Regions from separate parts of the Arthrobacter sp. sptzw42 genome, predicted to be linked through region 3. Evidence: predicted binding sites of a transcription regulator. Region 3 holds the regulator's gene; each other region holds the start of a gene.
The links. Region 3 encodes HrcA, which represses chaperone genes, less so after heat shock. Its sites were predicted from a motif close to TTNGCACTCGNNNNNNNCGAGTGCNAA; they were not measured.

Region 1 (4,626 bases), on a different contig from region 3:
TACTACCGGCCCCCGGGCGGTGAATCCTGGGCGGACGTGGCACTGCGGCTGCGGTCCGTCCTGGATGAGCTGAACAACCTTGGCACAGGCCACCGGGTAATGCTTGTCTGCCACGACGCCGTGATCCTGCTGTTCCGCTACGTGCTGGAGGGCATGACCGAGCGGGAAATCCTGGACCTTGCGGCCGGCACATCCGTCCTCAACGCTTCCCTGACCCGCTATGTGCGGCCGTCCGGCGAAGGGCCATGGACCTTGGAAAGCTTCAACGTGGCGGACCACCTTACCGAGCAGGGCGTAACAGTGACCGAACACGCAGGAGACGCCAGTGTCCACCCAAAGTGATTCCGTAGCCACCGCCGGAACCGGCACCGCGTCGCCCACGCTGGTGACGCCGTCCCTGCTGCGCGACTGGCCGCTGCCGGCGCCGGGCGCGGACAAGTATTCGCGGGGCTCCGTGCTGGTGATCGGCGGTGCCCGGGCCACCCCCGGAGCGGCACTCCTGGCAGGTACCGCTGCGTTGCGGGCAGGCGCCGGAAAGCTCACGCTCGCCGTGGCCGAGTCGGTAGCAATGCAGTTGGGCGTGGCCCTCCCGGAGTGCGGGGCGATGGGGCTTCCGGAAACCGCCGAGGGGTCGCTGACAGGTGAGGGCCTGGACCGGATTTCTTCTTATCTCGACCGCGCCGATGCGATCCTGGTGGGCCCCGGGCTTGACGATCCGGACCTCGCCGAGGAGCTGCTGCGGGCACTGCTGGACCGGGAATCGGGCGGCTCCGGTGATTCAGGCTCTGGTGGGGGGACCACAGGCGGAGGTCCCGCCGTCGTGCTTGATGCCTACGCCCTCGGCGGCCTGGTGAAGGTGGCGGACCGGCTGGATCCGTGGAAGGGGCGGCTGATCCTCACGCCGAACCCGAAGGAAGCCGCTGTCCTGCTGGAGCGCGACGTGGAGGACCTGCCGGCAGATATTGCTGAGATCGCCGACAAGTTCCAGGCCGTGGTGAGCTGCCAGGGCTTCATCGGCCGACCCTCCGGCGGGGACGCACCGGAGGAATCGGAACTTTGGAAGATGACTACCGGGTACGGAGGCCTGGGAACGTCCGGGAGCGGGGACGTGCTGGCCGGGGCGATCACGGGCCTGCGCGCCCGGGGAACCACCAGCGCGCAGGCGGCATGCTGGGGGACCCACCTTCACGCCGCGGCAGCAGACCGGCTCGCCAGCAGGTTGGGCCCACTGGGATTCCTGGCCCGCGAACTGGCCGACGAATTGCCCGCCCTGATGCTGGAGCTGAACACCTAAAGCCATCCCCGGCGGTTCCAGCCCGGACATGGGACGACCCCCGGCCGAAACCGGGGGCCACCGTATCGGGAAATGCAGGCCTACCCTGCCCGTGCGCGTCCAGCGCTGTGGCGTGCTCAGAATGGCTATCCGCCCAAAAGGCAGTCAACAGTCTTTGCCCGACATCCCGATCCTGCTGGGGACTAGGCGGAAATTTCCTGCTTTGCCCCCTTCGTCTCAATCTCAATTTTACGCGGCTTGGCCTTCTCAGCGACAGGAATCCGCAGGGTAAGGACGCCGGCGTCGTAAGACGCCTTCACGTTGTCGGTGTCCAGGGTGTCACCAAGGATCAGCTGGCGGCTGAACACGCCGCGCGGCCGCTCGGAGGCGATCATCTCGGTATCCTTGCCTACAGGTTCAGGGCGTTCTGCCCGCACCGTCAGGACATTCCGTTCGACATCAAGGTCCACTGAGTCCGCTGCAACACCGGGCAGATCAAAGGCGACTACGAAGTCCTGGCCTTCGCGCCAGGCGTCCATGGGCATCGCTGCCGGACGCGCTGCCGTGCCGAGGACCTGCTGGGCCAGCCTGTCCAGCTCGCGGAACGGATCGGTTCGCATCAACATGGCTTCCCTCCTCGTGAGAGACGGTCCAACATAGTTTTTGTACCAGCCGATCTGTATTGGCTGATATAGATTTTTTAGCACTGGCCAAAAAGATCTGCAAGTGGTTCCGGGAAAAATTTTTCCTGCTCCTGACCGGGCGCCCGGCCACGAAAAGGGGCCTTCGCAGCGTGCGAAGACCCCTTCACGTGACGGGTTGCCGTTCAGCTTCGGGTGGGGTCCGGGCGAAGCGGTGCAGGCCCGGGATCCGGCACCGGCAGCGGCCCGGGAGGCTCCGGCACCGGGAATGGGTTGGGCGGCGGCGGACCAGGATGGCCGGGGTGGGCAGGATCAGGGCTTGGGCCCGGCTCCGGCGGAAACGGCTCGGGCTCGTGCACTGGCGGGATGGTCATAAACTTCCCCTCTCACGCTGGGCGGATGTTGCCTTAGCGGAAACAGAATACGCCTGCCTCCGGAGCCCCACTAGGGCAGCCCCCTCCCGGGTGCGCCGGCAGGCCATGGTCCCGGTTGGCTCGGTTCAGCGACCCAACCTGGCATGGCATCGCCAGGGTTCTCGTCCGGTAGCGAACGGCCGGTTCATTGTCATGGCGGGTGGATATATTTGAACTCATGACCCAGACTCCGCTGCAGGATTCCGCCCGCACCGCCGCCACCGCCCCGAATCCCCCGGTTGCCAAGAAGATCCCGTTCGAGCGGCGTCACCATGGGGACACGTTCGTGGACAACTACGAGTGGCTGCGGAATAAGGATTCTGCCGAGGTAGTGGAGCACCTGGAGGCCGAGAACAGCTACCAGGAAGCGGTCACCGCGCACCAGGAGCCGCTCCGTGAAGCGATCTTCCAGGAAATTAAGGGCCGCACGCAAGAGACGGACCTGTCCGTCCCGCACCGGAAGGACGGCTGGTGGTACTTCAGCCGCTCGGTGGAAGGCAAGGAATACGGCATCCAGTGCCGGGTCCGTGCCGGCAACAGCGGCAACCCGGTGGATGACTGGACGCCCCCGGCGGTGGAACCCGGCGTGGAGATTCCAGGCGAGGAAATCCTGCTGGACGGCAACGTCGAAGCGGAAGGAAAGCCGTTCTTTTCCGTCGGCGGCACAGCTGTCACCGTCGACGGCAACCTCTACGCCTATGCCGTGGACAATGCCGGCGACGAACGCTTCACCCTGCACATTAAGGACCTCCGGACCGGCGAACTCCTGCATGACGTCATCGAGAACGTGTTCTACGGCGTCTCCTTCTCCCCCGACGGCACCCGCATCTTCTACACAGTGGTTGACGATTCCTGGCGCCCGTACCAGGTCAAGGCCCACACACTGGGAACGCCCGTCAGCGAGGACGTGGTGGTTTACCAGGAGGACGACGTCGCCATGTGGCTGGGCTTCGAACTCTCCGCGGACCGGCGCTACCTCGTGCTGGGCATCGGCTGCTCCGAGTACAGCGAAACGCGCCTGCTCCGTTTCGATGATCCCAGCCAGGAACTCACCACCGTGATTTCCCGCGATGAGCGCGTGCTGTACGAGGCCGAACCCTTCCTGCTGCCGGGCCCGGACGGCCTAAAGACCGAACGCATCCTGCTCACCCACAACCGCGGTGCCATCAACTCCATGGTCTCCCTGACGGACTGGGCAGAGCTTCACAAGCCGCTCGCCGATCAGCGGTGGGACACCGTCGTCGAACACTCCGGGGACGTCCGCGTCAACGGCGCAGGCGTTACTTCCACACACCTGGTCGTATCCATCCGCAAAGACACCATCGAGCGCGTGCAGGTGATCGGGCTTGAAGGCCTGGGCACGGCTGCCCAGGAAGCGGCCGTTGAGCCCGCCTTTGATGAGGAGCTGTACACCGCTGGAGTCGGGGGCTCGGACTACGAGGCGCCGGTAATCCGCCTCGGCTACACGTCCTACTTCACGCCCTCGCGCGTTTATGATTTTGTGCTGCCCACTCCCCGGCAGCCCGCGGGTGAGCTGCTGCTAAGGAAGGAAAGCCCGGTCCTGGGCGGCTACGACGGCAAGGACTACGTGGCCACCCGCGAATGGGCAACGGCGGCAGACGGCACGCGGATCCCTCTCTCCGTGCTGCGCCACAAGGCGGTCAAGCAGGATTCGACGGCGGCCGGCCTGGTGTACGGATACGGCTCCTATGAATTGAGCATGGATCCCGGCTTCGGCATCGCCCGGCTCTCCCTGCTGGACCGCGGTGTGGTGTTTGTGATCGCCCACATCCGCGGCGGCGGCGAGCTGGGCCGGCACTGGTATGAGGACGGAAAGAAGCTCGCCAAGAAAAACACCTTTACCGATTTCGTCGCTGCCACGGACTGGCTGGCGCACTCGGGCTGGGTGGACCCGGCGCGGATCGCGGCCATGGGTGGCTCGGCCGGCGGACTGCTGATGGGGGCCGTGGCCAACATGGCCCCGGAGAAGTACGCCGCGATTGTGGCCCAGGTGCCGTTCGTGGACGCCCTCACCACCATCCTGGACCCGGAGCTGCCGTTGTCCGCCCTTGAGTGGGAGGAATGGGGCAACCCCATCACGGACCCGGAGGTTTACGCCTACATGAAGTCGTACTCCCCCTACGAGAACGTCCGCGCGGCGGCCTACCCGAAGATCGCCGCCGTGACGTCCTTCAACGACACCCGCGTGCTGTTTGTGGAGCCGGCAAAGTGGGTGCAGGAGCTGCGGAACCGGACCACGGGCTCTGAACCGGTGGTGATGAAAATCGAGATGGACGGC
Region 2 (4,626 bases), on a different contig from region 3:
GGTCCGCCACGTGGCCGATGCCCGCCTCGGCAAACCGCTGTGCATGGCGCGCGGCCACGTTGAGCCTGGTGGCCTGTTCCAGACCCGCCTGGGTGAACAGCATGCTGCGGGCAAACTCACCGAACTTCGCCTCCGCCTTGGTGCGGAGCCGGGACTGGGTCAGGACCGCGGACACCAGGGCGGGGGAGTGGCCGGCCTTCCGCAATGCTGAGTTCAGCTCGAAGGACTTGTCCTCCTGGTAGGGGCCCAAGGACGCCAAAAGCTCCCAGCCTTCCGGGGTCAGCAAGGGCGCGATCTGGTCCTGGGGAGCTGGAGACATGCCTTCCAGCCTAGTGGAGGAGCGTCCGCCGGGATGCGGATAGTGTTGAAAGCATGGATGAGAGCGCAGGCCCCCGGCAGTCCGAAGAACCAGCCAGGGACAGGGGCCCCGCCAGATTCGCCCGGCCTGCACTGATCGCCGGCTCCCTGGTGGCCGTGGTCTGTATCGGACTCCTGGTGGTCATCTTTTTCCTTGATACGTTCAACGCCACCGTCTACTCAGTGGGCGGCAATGACATTGCCGGCGACACCCAGGAAGCGCGGGACATCCGCGGGCTGTACGACGGCGCCCGGGCCGGCAGCATCGCCGTTCTGGTTTTCGCACTGCTGACGGCCGCTGCCGCGGGCGCCGTTCTTTACCGGGCCCGGAAATCGGCTGCCGGCGACGGCGAGGGCGGGGAAGACGTCGGCTTCGATGACCTGGGACGCTGAGGCGGCCTGCCGCCTGCACTGGTCAGCAGCACCCCGGAAATAACCAAAACGCCGCCGAGGACCTGCGGAACAGTGATGGGCTGGCCCAGTATCACGGTGATGATGGCGGTGAACACGGCAATGAGGTTCAGGTAGTTGCCGGCGTTGGCCGCTGTGGTGCGCTTGAGGGCGAGGTTCCACAGCAGGTAGGAACCCAGCGAGGGGAACAGGGCGATAAACGCCAGGGACCAGCCCTCTGCAGGTGTTTCTGGGAGGCCGGCGCCCGACACCACCGCGAAGGGGCTGAGGACAGCGGCCGCCATGGCCACCTGCACCGCCGTGGAGGTGACCGCGGGGATGCTCAGCCGGCGGGCGATGATGGTGTAGAGGCCCCAGACGGTGATGGCACCGACGATCAGGAGCTCGCCCCTGTTGATCGAGAAGGTCAAAAGGCGCTGCAGTTCTCCGCCGGTGAGCACCAGCAAAACGCCCAGGAGGCCCAGGCCGATGCCCACCCAGCTCAGCGGGCGGGGCCTGTCCCGAAGCAGGACCACCGCCAGCACCATGATCAGGGCCGGATTCGCCGCCGTCACCAGGGAGGCGTTCAGGGCGGACGTGTTCTGCAGGGCACTGTAGAGCAGCAGCGTGTAGCCGCTCATGCCCAGGGCGCTCAAAAGCAGCAGGACCGGCCAACGGCGCAGGACCGCCCGCCAGTCCGGCCGCTCCACGAAGTGGGCGAGCACCAGCAGCGGCACGGCGGCCAGCACCCAGCGCCAGAACGTCAGCTGCAGCGGCTCCATGGTCCGCATGGCGGCCTGGCCCACCACAAAATTTCCGGCCCAGAAAAGGTTGGCAAGGATGAGGTAAACGGCGGCGCGCACCGCTCAAATCTACACGCAGACAAGTACTCCAATGACGAAACGCTGGCACTCGCCTTGACCGAGTGCTAACCCTTACATAGAGTCTTCATTAGCACTCTCCCTAGGAGGGTGCTAACACATGAAGAGCTGCCAGCCAGGCTGCTGCCGGCACCGCGACGACGGTTGCCAGCCAGGGCCGAAAGCTTTCCAGTCCACGAATTTGCTGACGAAAAGGAGAGGTCCGAGTGTCGGTCTCTATTAAGCCTCTTGAGGATCGTATTGTTGTCCGCCCGCTCGAAGCCGAGCAGACCACGGCTTCCGGCCTGGTCATCCCGGACTCCGCGCAGGAGAAGCCCCAGGAAGGCGAAGTTGTTGCAGTAGGCCCCGGCCGCTTCGAAGACGGCAACCGCGTCCCGGTGGACGTAGCAGTCGGTGACGTCGTCATCTACTCCAAGTACGGCGGAACCGAAGTCAAGACCGGCGGCACCGAATACCTCGTGCTGTCCGCCCGCGACGTCCTGGCGATCGTCGTAAAGTAACTCTCCGGATCCCCGTGCCGCTGGTCCTGCATTTTGCTGGCCGGCTGCGCGGGGTTCTGTCTTGAAAGGACAAAACCATGGCAAAGCAGCTTGCGTTTGATGACGCTGCACGCCGGTCTCTTGAAGCCGGTATCGATAAGCTCGCCAACACCGTCAAGGTGACGCTCGGTCCGCGCGGCCGCAACGTCGTCCTGGACAAGAAGTGGGGCGCTCCCACCATCACGAACGACGGCGTCACCATCGCCCGCGAAGTTGAGCTGGACGACCCGTACGAGAACCTTGGCGCACAGCTGGCCAAGGAAGTCGCCACCAAGACCAATGATGTTGCCGGCGACGGCACCACCACGGCAACGGTCCTGGCCCAGGCCCTGGTCAAGGAAGGCCTGCGCAACGTAGCGGCTGGCGCTGCTCCCGGCCAGATCAAGCGCGGCATCGAGGTTTCCGTTGAAGCCGTTGCCGCCCGCCTGCTGGAAAACGCCCGCCCCGTCGAGGGCACCCAGGTGGCCAGCGTTGCAGCAATCTCCGCCCAGAGCGAAGAGGTTGGTGAGCTCCTCGCCGAGGCATTCGGCAAGGTCGGCAAGGATGGTGTGATCACCATCGAGGAGTCCTCCACCACCCAGACCGAACTGGTCCTCACCGAGGGCATGCAGTTCGACAAGGGCTACCTGTCCCCGTACTTCGTCACTGACGCCGAACGCCAGGAAGCTGTTCTCGAGGATGCCCTCATCCTGATCAACCAGGGCAAGATCTCCTCGGTGCAGGAATTCCTGCCGCTGCTGGAAAAGGCGCTGCAGAGCTCCAAGCCGCTGTTCATCATTGCTGAGGACGTCGACGGCGAGGCCCTGTCCACGCTGATCGTCAACCGCATCCGCGGCACCCTGAACGTTGTAGCCGTCAAGGCCCCCGGCTTCGGCGACCGCCGCAAGGCCATGCTGCAGGACATCGCCACCCTTACCGGCGCACAGGTTGTGTCCCCGGAACTGGGCCTGAGCCTGGACACGGTTGGCCTTGAGGTGCTGGGTACCGCCCGCCGCATCACGGTCACCAAGGACAACACCACCATTGTTGACGGCGCAGGTTCGGCCGAAGACGTGGCAGCACGCGTTGCCCAGCTCCGTGCCGAGCTGACCCGCACCGACTCCGACTGGGACAAGGAAAAGCTGCAGGAACGCCTGGCCAAGCTGGCCGGCGGCATCGGTGTCATCAAGGTCGGCGCAGCCACCGAGGTTGAGCTGAAGGAAAAGAAGCACCGCATCGAAGATGCAGTGTCCTCCACCCGCGCTGCCCTCGAAGAAGGCATCGTGGCCGGTGGCGGTTCCGCACTGATCCACGCACTGAAGGCCCTGGACGAGGACCCCGCCGTCAAGGCCCTCGAAGGTGACGCCGCCGCTGCTGTGGGCATTGTCCGCCGCGCCCTGGTCCAGCCGCTGCGCTGGATCGCCCAGAACGCCGGCTTCGACGGCTACGTCATCACCGCCAAGGTTGCCGAACTCGAAACCAACAACGGCTTCAATGCCAAGTCGGGCGAGTACGAAGACCTGATCGCCGCAGGAGTCATTGACCCCGTCAAGGTCACCCGCGCGGCACTCCGCAACGCAGCTTCCATCGCTGCACTGGTTCTCACCACCGAGACCCTCGTTGTGGAGAAGCCTGCCGAGGAAGACGAGCACGCAGGCCACAGCCACTAGTTCCCACCGTCTTACTGACGGCGGGGCCCAGGCCTGGAAAACCGGCCCAGCGTTTGCTGGGCCGGTTTTTTCGTCTCCCTACTTCCCGACCCTGTACCGCACGTGCGTGGCGAACGGTGAAGCGACAGTCTTGACAATTTCCAGGTCAACGTCCTGGTCAAAGCCGTCGAACAGACGCTTGCCGGCACCCAGGATTACCGGAGCTGTCGAGAGCACCAGCTCGTCCACCCTGCCGGCGGCCAGTGCCTGCCGGATCACGTCCGCGCCGCCGCTTATGGACACGTCCCTGCCGCCGGCCGCCGCGGCAGCCTGCGCCAGGGCGTCGTCGAGTCCGGAGACAAAGGTGAACCCTGACGAGGCCGCCGGCTGGTCCTGGGTGCGGTGGGTCAGGACGAACAGCGGGCCGGGAAACGGGTTGGTCCCTCCCCATGCCCCTGCAGCGTCATACATCCCGCGGCCTACAATGCCGGCCCCAAAACGGTCTGCGAGTTCGTCGTAAAAATCCTTGTCCGGCCCCCGCATGGCGAAGTCATGGCCGCCCTCGTAGGTCCACGGTCCTCCCATCACCCAGTAATGCAGGCGTTCGCCGCCCTTGCCCAAGCCGTACCTGGGCCCGTCCCCAGGGCCGGTGATGAATCCGTCAACCGACGTGGTGATGGCTGCGATGACGCCCAATGGTCCTCCTCAAGGCAGGATGGAAGGCAGGTCGGCCGGCTGCCGCACAGAGCTAGGTGCCGGCCATGTCCCGCGTCTCGACGCCGCCGGCGCGCTCGTACACCAGTGACACTGCCCCCTTCGGGAAGCTGCGCG
Region 3 (4,626 bases):
CATTCGCCGGAACGCCGTGGTACTCCGAACGGGCCTGGCCCACCGGGCTGTCCCTGTGATCGCGTGCATTTTCTGCCACAGTCTGTTCCTTCTGGAGTGCAATGGTGCTGACTAAGAATGCCATGCCTGCTGACGGTCCTGCGATCGGCAGGCACCGCAGTACCAAGAATACTGGGTGCAACGCCGATGCCCGACCCTATCCGCCTTCCGGCAGCGCGACAGCCCGGCCCGCGGCGGGCTCAGGGGACGGTGAGGAAATCGATGACTTCCTCCACCCTCCCCAGCAGCGACGCCTCCAGATCGGCGTAGCTGCGGACGGCGCCCAGCAGCTTCTGCCACCCGAGGCCGATGTCCTCTTTGGTCTCGTGAGGCCAGCCGAAGGCGGACAGGATGCCGGTTTTCCAGTCCTGCCCGCGCGGCACCACCGGCCATTTCTCGATTCCCAGCACAGCCGGGCGGATTGCCTGCCACACGTCAACGTAGGGGTGCCCCACAATCAGCACATTGCCTGCAGCGCCGGGACAGGACATCACGGATTCGGCAATGCGCGACTCCTTTGAGTCGGGCACCAGGTGGTCCACGAGCACCCCCAGGCGCCTGGCCGGGCCCGGCTTAAAATCGGCCACAGCGGCAGCGAGGTCATCAATGCCGTGGAGGGGTTCGACGACGATGCCCTCCACCCGAAGGTCATCGCCCCACACCTTCTCGACGAGCTCGGCGTCGTGCTTTCCCTCCACCCAGATGCGGCTCGCCTTGGCAACCTGGGCCCGCTGCCCAGCCACCCGGACAGAACCCGACGCCGTCCTGCCGGCCGCGGCCCCGGAGCCGGCGGCCGGCCGCGGGGACGGGGGCATCAGCCGGATTGCCTGCCCTTCAAGGAGGAACCCGAAACCCAGCCGGAAGGACCGGGACTTGCCGCGGCGGTCTTCCAGGGCCACCACATGCATCCCACCCGATTTCTCTACCCGGGTTACCGCGCCCACCCAGCCGGACTGGACATCCTCCAGCACCATGCCCCGCTCCACGGGTACTTCAGGCAGTTGCGTCCGGGCAGGTGCGGACAGGTCCTGGGCTCCCCAGTTCTGGTAATGCATGGAATCACTCGCCTCGTGCTGGATGGTGGCCCGAAATTTCGCCTGGAGCGGTACCAATGCTAACAACGGGGCGAGTCATAATAGACTGTTAGCACTTGGGCATGTCGAGTGCTAACCCCTGGAGAGATACGGTGCGGGCAGAACGTCTGCCCTGAACCTGGATGGAGGTGGAGTGTGAGCGAGCCGCGCAAACTGGAAGTATTGCGGGCCATAGTGGAGGACTACGTCCACTCCCGTGAGCCCGTCGGGTCCAAGGCCCTGGTGGAGCGGCACCATCTCGGTGTCTCCAGCGCAACCATCCGCAACGACATGGCAGCGCTTGAGGACGAAGGACTGATCACCGCACCGCACACCAGCGCAGGCCGTATCCCCACCGACAAGGGCTACCGGCTCTTCGTCGACCAGATTTCCGCAGTAAAGCCTTTGTCCCAGGCTGAGCGGCGTGCCATCCAGTCACTGCTCGAAGGCGCGGACGACCTTGACGACGTGCTGGAACGCACCGTCCGGCTCCTGTCCCAGCTGACAAACCAGGTGGCGGTGGTCCAGTACCCACACCTCAACCGGGCACTGGTCCGCCACATCGAATTCGTTCTCCTTGCCCCGCGGAAGGTGCTGGTGGTACTGATCGCCGACAGCGGCAAGGTTGAACAGCGGGTCATCGACGTCGGGCAGGACCTCGCGGATGATGCCATCGCTGCTTTGCGCGGCCGCTTCCTCGGATCGCTCGCCGGAACTCCCCTGGCGCAGCTCGGACAGTCCCTGCCCGCAGTGGTGTCCGGGGCTGCCCCCGGTCAACGCCAGGCAGCCCAGGCACTTGCGCACGGGCTGGAGGCCCTGGCCCACAGCAGCCGCGAAGACCGGATGGTGATGGCCGGCACAGCAAACCTTGCGCGGTCCAACGTTGATTTTCCGCTAAGCATCGGACCTGTGCTGGAGGCGCTCGAGGAGCAGGTGGTGATGCTGCGCCTGCTGAGCGAGATGGCGCAGGACCACCGCGGAGTTGCCGTGAGCATCGGGCGTGAAAACCCCTACGACGGCCTGGCGGAGGCATCCGTCGTGGCCACGGGCTACGGCCCGGACAGTGTCGCCAAAATCGGCGTGCTGGGTCCCACCAGGATGGATTACCCCACCACCATGGCGGCAGTGAGGGCTGTGGCCCGTTACCTGTCACGGATCCTGGGACCCTGACCGCAGTACAGCGCCCCTGGGCGCACAGCAGTGTATGCAGCACGACTGCAGGCAGAACAACAAGGAAGAGATACAAACTTTGAGCAGCCACTACGAAGTCCTTGGAGTCGCACCGGATGCCACCGGGGAAGAGATCAAGAAGGCCTACCGCAAGCTGGCCCGAACCCTTCACCCGGATGTGAATCCCGGTGAAGATGTTGCGGACCGCTTCAAGGCAGTAACCCACGCCTACGAGGTTCTCTCGGATCCCCAGAAGCGCCGGGTCTACGACACCACCGGCAACGAGAACGGCACGGACAACGGATTCGGCGGCGGGGCCTACGCCGGCCAGGGCTTCGCTTTCCAGGACATCTTCGACACCTTCTTCGGCGCAGGTGGCACCACGGGCCCCGCCTCAAGGGTCCGGCGCGGGCAGGATGCGCTCATCAGCGTCAGGATCGAGCTCCGCGACGCCGTATTTGGGGTCAACAAGAAGCTCGAAGTGGACACGGCAGTACTCTGCCCCACCTGTGAGGGCTCCTGCTGCCGGCCCGGAACCCATCCTGAGCGCTGCGATATCTGCGGCGGCAGCGGCCAGGTCCAGAGGGCTGTCCGCTCAATCCTGGGCCAGGTCATGACCGCCGCGCCCTGCGGCACCTGCGAAGGTTTTGGAACTGTTATCAAGGACCCCTGCAACGAGTGCAGCGGGCAGGGCCGGATTCGCAGCCGCCGTTCCCTGACCATCAAGGTTCCTGCCGGCGTCGCCACAGGGACACGCATCCAGCTGTCCGGCCAGGGCGAAGCCGGTCCCGCCGGCGGTCCCGCCGGCGACCTGTACGTGGAAATCCGCGTCAACAACGATGCCACCTATGTCCGGGAAGGCGACGACCTGCACGCCACCCTGAACATTCCCATGACGGCGGCTGCCCTGGGCACCGACGTAACCCTGGAAACCTTCGACGGGCCCCAGGAGATCGACGTGAAGGCCGGCACCCAGTCCGGCGAAATCATCACCCTGCGCGGACTGGGCGTCACCCATCTGCGCGGGTACGGCCGCGGCGACCTGAAGGTCCATCTCCAGGTGGAGACTCCCGCCAAGCTCGATGCGCAGCAGGAGGACCTGCTGCGGCAGTTGGCCAAACTTCGCGGCGAGCAGATCACCGATGGCAAACTTGCTGCCGGCGGCGGCATGTTCGCCAAGCTCCGGGACCGGCTCGGTAACCTGTAGCGGTGAGCAACCCCGTCTTTTTCACCGCGCCCGGGTCACTGGACCGGATGGTGCCGGCAGGGACTTTTGTCCTGGAAGGACCCGAGGCGCGGCACGCGGTCACCGTTAAGCGGCTGGCACCGGGTGAGCCGGTGGACATTGTGGACGGCGCCGGGACCCGGATGAGCGGCAAGGTCACAGCTGCTTCGCCTTCCATGCTCGAAGTGGCTTGTGACTCAGTGGTTGTTGAGCACCGGCCGGACATCCGGCTGGTGCTGGTCCAGGCGTTGGCCAAGGGCGACCGGGATGAGCTTGCCATTGAAACGGCCACCGAACTTGGCATCGACGCCGTCGTCCCCTGGCAGTCCGAGCGGTCCATCGTGCGCTGGAAAGGCGACCGTGCGGCCAAGGCGCACGCCAAGTGGCAGTCGGTTGTTTCCGCCGCCGCGAAACAGGCACGCCGCGCCTGGATCCCCGAGGTGCGGGCTGCCGTCGACACTGCCGGCCTTGCCAACGCCGTGGAGCAAGCGGGCCTTGCCGTTATCCTGCACGAAGATGCCGTGCGCCCCTTCCGGGCAGTCCTGGCGACGTGGCTCGAAACCGGGGCCGCGGACGGGGTGCGGGAAGTACTCCTGATCGTGGGGCCGGAGGGCGGCATCAGCCAGCGGGAAGTGACGAGGCTGTGCGGCCGGGGCGCCGTCACGGCTCTCCTGGGGCACCATGTGCTGCGTTCGTCAACTGCCGGACCCGCCGCCGTCGTCCTTGCCAGCGACGTCTTGGGCCGCTGGGCCGCGCCGGCTCTCTGAGCCGGGAACAACAGCAGGGCTAACGGACCTTGAAGCTCCGGGTGTCTTCGCTGCCGTCCTCTTGGCCTTCCGGGCTGGAGGTCTGGGCCACGCGCAACTCGAAGTCCCCCTCCGGCAGGTTAAGGGCCAGGGTGAATACGCCTGCCTGTGCCGGGTCCGCAGCTGCTGTTGTCTCACCGGTCAGGAAGGGGGTCTTGTTTCCATTATTTTCGGACCGCAGGATCTGCCAGCGCAGCTTGCCCCCCGGAACTGTGCTCCGGCCAGTGATCTTGACACTGCCGTTCGCCATCTCCACGTTCTCCTGGGGGTCGATGACCCACACGGGAGCCACCAGCCCCGCCGTCCGGGCCAT
Region 4 (4,626 bases), on a different contig from region 3:
CATCGATGCCTTCGAAGCGGAACACCCCAACATCAAGATCGAATCAGAACCCGGCGAGTGGGCCAGCTACTGGGACAAGCTCGCCACCAAGACAGCGGCAAATGATGCCCCGGATGTCATCCAGATGGATCAGAAGTACATCGCTGAATACGGCGGACGCGGCGCCCTGCTGGATCTGTCCAAGCAGGACGGCATCGATACATCCAAACTGGACAAGGAAGCATTGGCGTCCGGCCAGTATGACGACGCCCAGTACGGCCTGAGCACCGGCCAGAACGCCTACGTCGTCATGGCCAACACGAAGGTGTTCGAGGCGGCCAATGTGCCTCTTCCGGACGACACCAAGTGGACGTGGGACGAATTCATTGAGACAGCGTCAAAGATCAGCGCCGCGGGAGACGGCAAGAACTATGGGGCGGCATATGGCAGCAACGAAGCGGACCTGATTATATGGCTGCGCCAGCACGGCGAGAACCTCTACTCGGAGGACGGCAAGCTGGACTTCGACACGGCAACGGCCGCGTCATTCTGGGAGCGCCTGAAGGAACAGCGTGATTCGAAGGCGAGCCCGCCGGCCACCGTTGCCACCGAAGACTCCGGAGCTGGACTTGAAGAAAGCCTCTTCGGCACCAACCGGGTGGGTATGGCATGGTGGTGGACCAACCAGCTCGGCTCCCTGGAGGCAACCACCGGCAGCAGCATCAAAATGCTCCGGGCACCGAGCAACGACGGCTCCTCGGCAGGCAACGGCATGTACTACAAGCCCACCATGTTCTGGTCAGCTTCGTCACGGTCCAAGCACCCGGAAGCCGCCGCCACCTTCATCAACTACCTGGCCAACAGCCCTGAAGCCGGAGCGATCCTGATGACGGACCGCGGCGTGCCCACCAACCCTGAGATCGTTGACAGCATTACGCCCTCCCTGAAGCCTGCGGACACTACCGTGGTGGGCTTCCTGAAGGACATCGCGCCTGACATGAAGGAAGCTCCGCCCGTTCCCCCGGTGGGCGCCGGCAGTGTGCAGAACGTCATCAAGCGGTACACGGACGAAGTCCTCTACGACCGCCTCACTCCGAAGGCAGCCGCGGAAGCCTTCAGGAAGGAAGTTGAAGGAATGCTTGCCGGCGCCAGGAAGTAGTAAAAGCCGGAACACACAAATGCGGCCCCTCGGAAGAGGGGCCGCATTTGTGTGTCTACGGGACAAGCCCGGCGCAGGAGGCTTAGAAGCCGCCCATGCCGCCCATGTCGTCGCCGCCGCCAACCGGAGCGGGGTTCTTCTCCGGCTTGTCAGCCACAACTGCCTCGGTGGTGAGGAAGAGGCCGGCAATGGAAGCCGCGTTCTGCAGGGCAGAGCGGGTTACCTTGACGGGGTCGTTCACACCGGCAGCCAGCAGGTCGACGTATTCGCCGGTTGCGGCGTTCAGGCCGTGGCCGGCAGGCAGTCCGCGGACCTTGTCGACGACAACACCCGGCTCGAGGCCGGCGTTGAAGGCAATCTGCTTCAGCGGAGCATCGATGGCAACGCGGACGATGTTGGCACCGGTTGCCTCATCGCCGGAGAGCTGCAGGTTGGCGAATGCCTTGGCACCGGCCTGGATGAGGGCCACGCCGCCGCCGGCGACGATACCTTCCTCAACAGCGGCCTTTGCGTTGCGCACTGCGTCTTCGATGCGGTGCTTGCGCTCCTTGAGCTCAACTTCGGTTGCGGCACCGGCCTTGATGACTGCCACGCCGCCGGCCAGCTTGGCCAGGCGCTCCTGCAGCTTCTCGCGGTCGTAGTCCGAATCGGAGTTTTCGATCTCGGCGCGGATCTGGGACACGCGGCCGGCGATCTGGTCGGCGTCGCCGGCACCTTCGACGATGGTGGTCTCGTCCTTGGTGACAACAACCTTGCGTGCCTTGCCCAGGAGTTCCAGGCCGGCGGTTTCGAGCTTGAGGCCAACTTCCTCGGCGATGACCTGGCCGCCGGTGAGGACGGCAATGTCGGCAAGCTGCGCCTTGCGGCGGTCGCCGAAGCCCGGAGCCTTGACGGCGACGGACTTGAAGGTGCCGCGGATCTTGTTGACGATCAGGGTGGCCAGGGCCTCGCCCTCGATGTCCTCGGCGATGATCAGCAGCGGCTTGTTGGACTGCATGACCTTTTCGAGGACAGCAACCAGTTCCTTGACGTTGGAGATCTTGGAGTTGACGATCAGGATGTAGGGATCCTCGAGGACCGTTTCCTGGCGCTCAGTGTCAGTCACGAAGTACGCGGAGATGTAGCCCTTGTCGAAGCGCATGCCTTCAGTGAGCTCGAGCTCAAGGCCGAAGGTGTTGGACTCCTCGACCGTGATGACGCCTTCCTTGCCCACCTTGTCCAGGGCCTCGGCGATCAGGGCACCGATTTCGTCGTCACCGGCGGAGATCGACGCAGTAGCGGCGATCTCTTCCTTGGTTTCGATTTCCTTGGCGGAGTTCAGCAGCTCGGCTGTGACGGCCTCGACGGCCTTCTCAATGCCGCGCTTCAGGGACAGCGGGTCGGCACCGGCAGCAACGTTGCGCAGGCCTTCCTTCACCAGTGCCTGTGCCAGCACGGTAGCCGTGGTGGTGCCGTCGCCCGCGACGTCGTCAGTCTTCTTGGCAACTTCCTTGACCAGCTCGGCGCCGATCTTCTCGTAGGGGTCGTCCAGTTCGATCTCCTTGGCGATGGAAACACCATCGTTGGTGATCGTGGGGGCGCCCCACTTCTTCTCGAGGACGACGTTGCGTCCACGCGGGCCGAGGGTGACCTTAACGGCGTCGGCGAGGGTGTTCAGGCCCCGCTCAAGGCCGCGGCGTGCCTCTTCATCAAATGCAATGATCTTGGCCATAACGGCAGTAGTCCTTTCGGGACAGTCGTTAAGATTTAACCTTCGCTGCAGTGCCCGCGACGGACGATCCTTGGCCGTTGGCCTCTGTATGCCTCCGGGTACGGATCTCACTCCAGTTAGGTGTTTCTTCGCTCCACGACCGGTACAGTGCGCCGCCGGCCGGAACCAGCTTCGCTTAGCAGTCGGTACGTCAGAGTGCTAACTCAATAATTAGCACTCCCTAAGTGAGAGTGCAAGCGAAAGGGAACGGAAAACGTCGTGGCAGGCCCGTAGCGGCGGGTTCAGTCCGAAGCCCGCCCCGCCGTCTCAAGGCCGCTCACCGACGGGAGGTTGTCGGCACCGTAAGTGAAGACGGAGAAGGTGGCCGAGGTGATGTCCCCGTTGGCGTCGAAGGCAATCGGTCCTGACTCGCCGTCGTAATTGGCCTCCTGCCCCGACTTCAGACGTGCCAGGCAGTCCTTGTAGGACAAGCAGGACCCCGCTGCCCCGGCCGCCGCTGCCCCTTCCGCGGATCCTCCCGAAACAGAGATCAGGTTCGCGGCAATTGACCTGCCGGCATCGTCCTGGGCCCTCGCTGCGGCCAGGGCAGCAAGGGCAACAGCGTCATAGGCCTCGGCGGCGAAAGACACGTCCTTCAGGCCCGCGTCCACCGCCAGGAGCCGTGCCTGGAAGTCGGCGTCCGGAAGCTGTCCGGGAATTACGGCTCGGGCGCCCTCCAGGTACCCCGCGGCCACTCCGGAGCCATAGCGCGCGAAGGCGCCGTCGCTTAGGATGAGTTGCTTCCCGTGAACAGCTGAATTGGCCAGTTCCGCCAGGGCGCCCTGGGCACCGTCGCGGGCTATGAGAATCACGGCGCCCGGTCCAGCCTTCGCCGCAGCCTCGGCCGCGCTGCCCGCGTCGCCCGGGTCAAAGCCGGCGGTGGACCGCACTTCGACACCGGCCTGTCCGGCAGAGGCGGCGACGAAGTCCGACAGGTCCTTGCCGTAGGAGCCTTCCTGGTACAGCACTGCAAGTGACGTGGCGCCGGCGTCCTTGGCCAGCTTCACCAGGACCGGGCCCTGGGCGACGTCGGCCGCTGCAGTCCGGAAGTAGTAGCCGCCGCTGCTGATGCTGCTGAGACCGGCGGCAGTGTTGGCGGGCGAGATCAGCGGAGTGCGGGAGCGGGAGAGGACGTCCATCGCCGCTGCCGCGTTGGTTGAGTCGGTGGGGCCGATGACGACGTCCGCCTTCGCGGCCGTCAACGCCTGGGCCTGTTCTGCCACAGCTTGCCCCGTGATTGGGGGAAGAAGTTCCACCGGCCTGCCCTTGTGGCCGCCGGCCGCATTGATTTCCTGCACGGCGAGTTTGGCCGCCGCAAGTTGCGGTGCATTCAGGAAGCCGCTTTGGCCCGTGTTGTCCAGGATCAGTCCCACGCGAAGGGTACCGTCCCCGGAAGCCTCTGCGGCCTCGACCCGTGCATTGCCGGGAACCCCGGAACAGGCGGTCAGAACAATGGCAGAGCAGACCGTAGCCAAAGAAAGCGCCCGGCGGAGGGTTGCAGGGCGCGGGTTGACAGCTTTCACCCGGCCGGCCGGACGCTTTCCGCCTGCGGGCCCTTCTCGCCTTCGCCCACTTCGAGCTCCACCCGCTGGCCCTCGTCCAGCGCGCGGTAGCCTTCACCCTGGATCGCGGACCAGTGGACAAAGACGTCATCGCCGGAGCCGTCAACGGTGATGAAGCCGTAACCCTTTTCGGCGTTGAACCATTTGACGGTTCCCTGTGCCATGCTGACCACTCT

Region 1: a site for HrcA is predicted at 1,974-2,000, ahead of AC5RT4_RS07060 (Hsp20/alpha crystallin family protein). Genes of this name have one in related genera too.
Region 2: a site for HrcA is predicted at 1,653-1,679, ahead of groES (co-chaperone GroES). Genes of this name have one in related genera too.
Region 4: a site for HrcA is predicted at 3,025-3,051, ahead of groL (chaperonin GroEL). Genes of this name have one in related genera too.

Annotation. Positions count from the first base shown of each region.
Region 1 is NZ_JBNHEX010000004.1:227,362-231,987, forward strand. Features, by position in the region: gene AC5RT4_RS07050 (histidine phosphatase family protein) at 1-342, shown strand, start outside; gene AC5RT4_RS07055 (NAD(P)H-hydrate dehydratase) at 326-1,294, shown strand; gene AC5RT4_RS07060 (Hsp20/alpha crystallin family protein) at 1,477-1,899, opposite strand; gene AC5RT4_RS07065 (S9 family peptidase) at 2,506-4,626, shown strand, end outside.
Region 2 is NZ_JBNHEX010000005.1:230,480-235,105, reverse strand. Features, by position in the region: gene AC5RT4_RS08840 (THUMP-like domain-containing protein) at 1-319, opposite strand, end outside; gene AC5RT4_RS08835 (hypothetical protein) at 373-750, shown strand; gene AC5RT4_RS08830 (DMT family transporter) at 675-1,610, opposite strand; gene groES (co-chaperone GroES) at 1,835-2,128, shown strand; gene groL (chaperonin GroEL) at 2,206-3,816, shown strand; gene AC5RT4_RS08815 (dihydrofolate reductase family protein) at 3,895-4,491, opposite strand; gene AC5RT4_RS08810 (dihydrofolate reductase family protein) at 4,544-4,626, opposite strand, start outside.
Region 3 is NZ_JBNHEX010000002.1:220,121-224,746, reverse strand. Features, by position in the region: gene AC5RT4_RS03120 (DUF4870 domain-containing protein) at 1-79, opposite strand, end outside; gene AC5RT4_RS03115 (DUF3097 domain-containing protein) at 240-1,094, opposite strand; gene hrcA (heat-inducible transcriptional repressor HrcA) at 1,269-2,282, shown strand; gene dnaJ (molecular chaperone DnaJ) at 2,362-3,489, shown strand; gene AC5RT4_RS03100 (16S rRNA (uracil(1498)-N(3))-methyltransferase) at 3,492-4,274, shown strand; gene AC5RT4_RS03095 (GerMN domain-containing protein) at 4,294-4,626, opposite strand, start outside.
Region 4 is NZ_JBNHEX010000012.1:71,584-76,209, forward strand. Features, by position in the region: gene AC5RT4_RS14485 (ABC transporter substrate-binding protein) at 1-1,138, shown strand, start outside; gene groL (chaperonin GroEL) at 1,221-2,849, opposite strand; gene AC5RT4_RS14495 (ABC transporter substrate-binding protein) at 3,131-4,411, opposite strand; gene AC5RT4_RS14500 (cold-shock protein) at 4,408-4,614, opposite strand.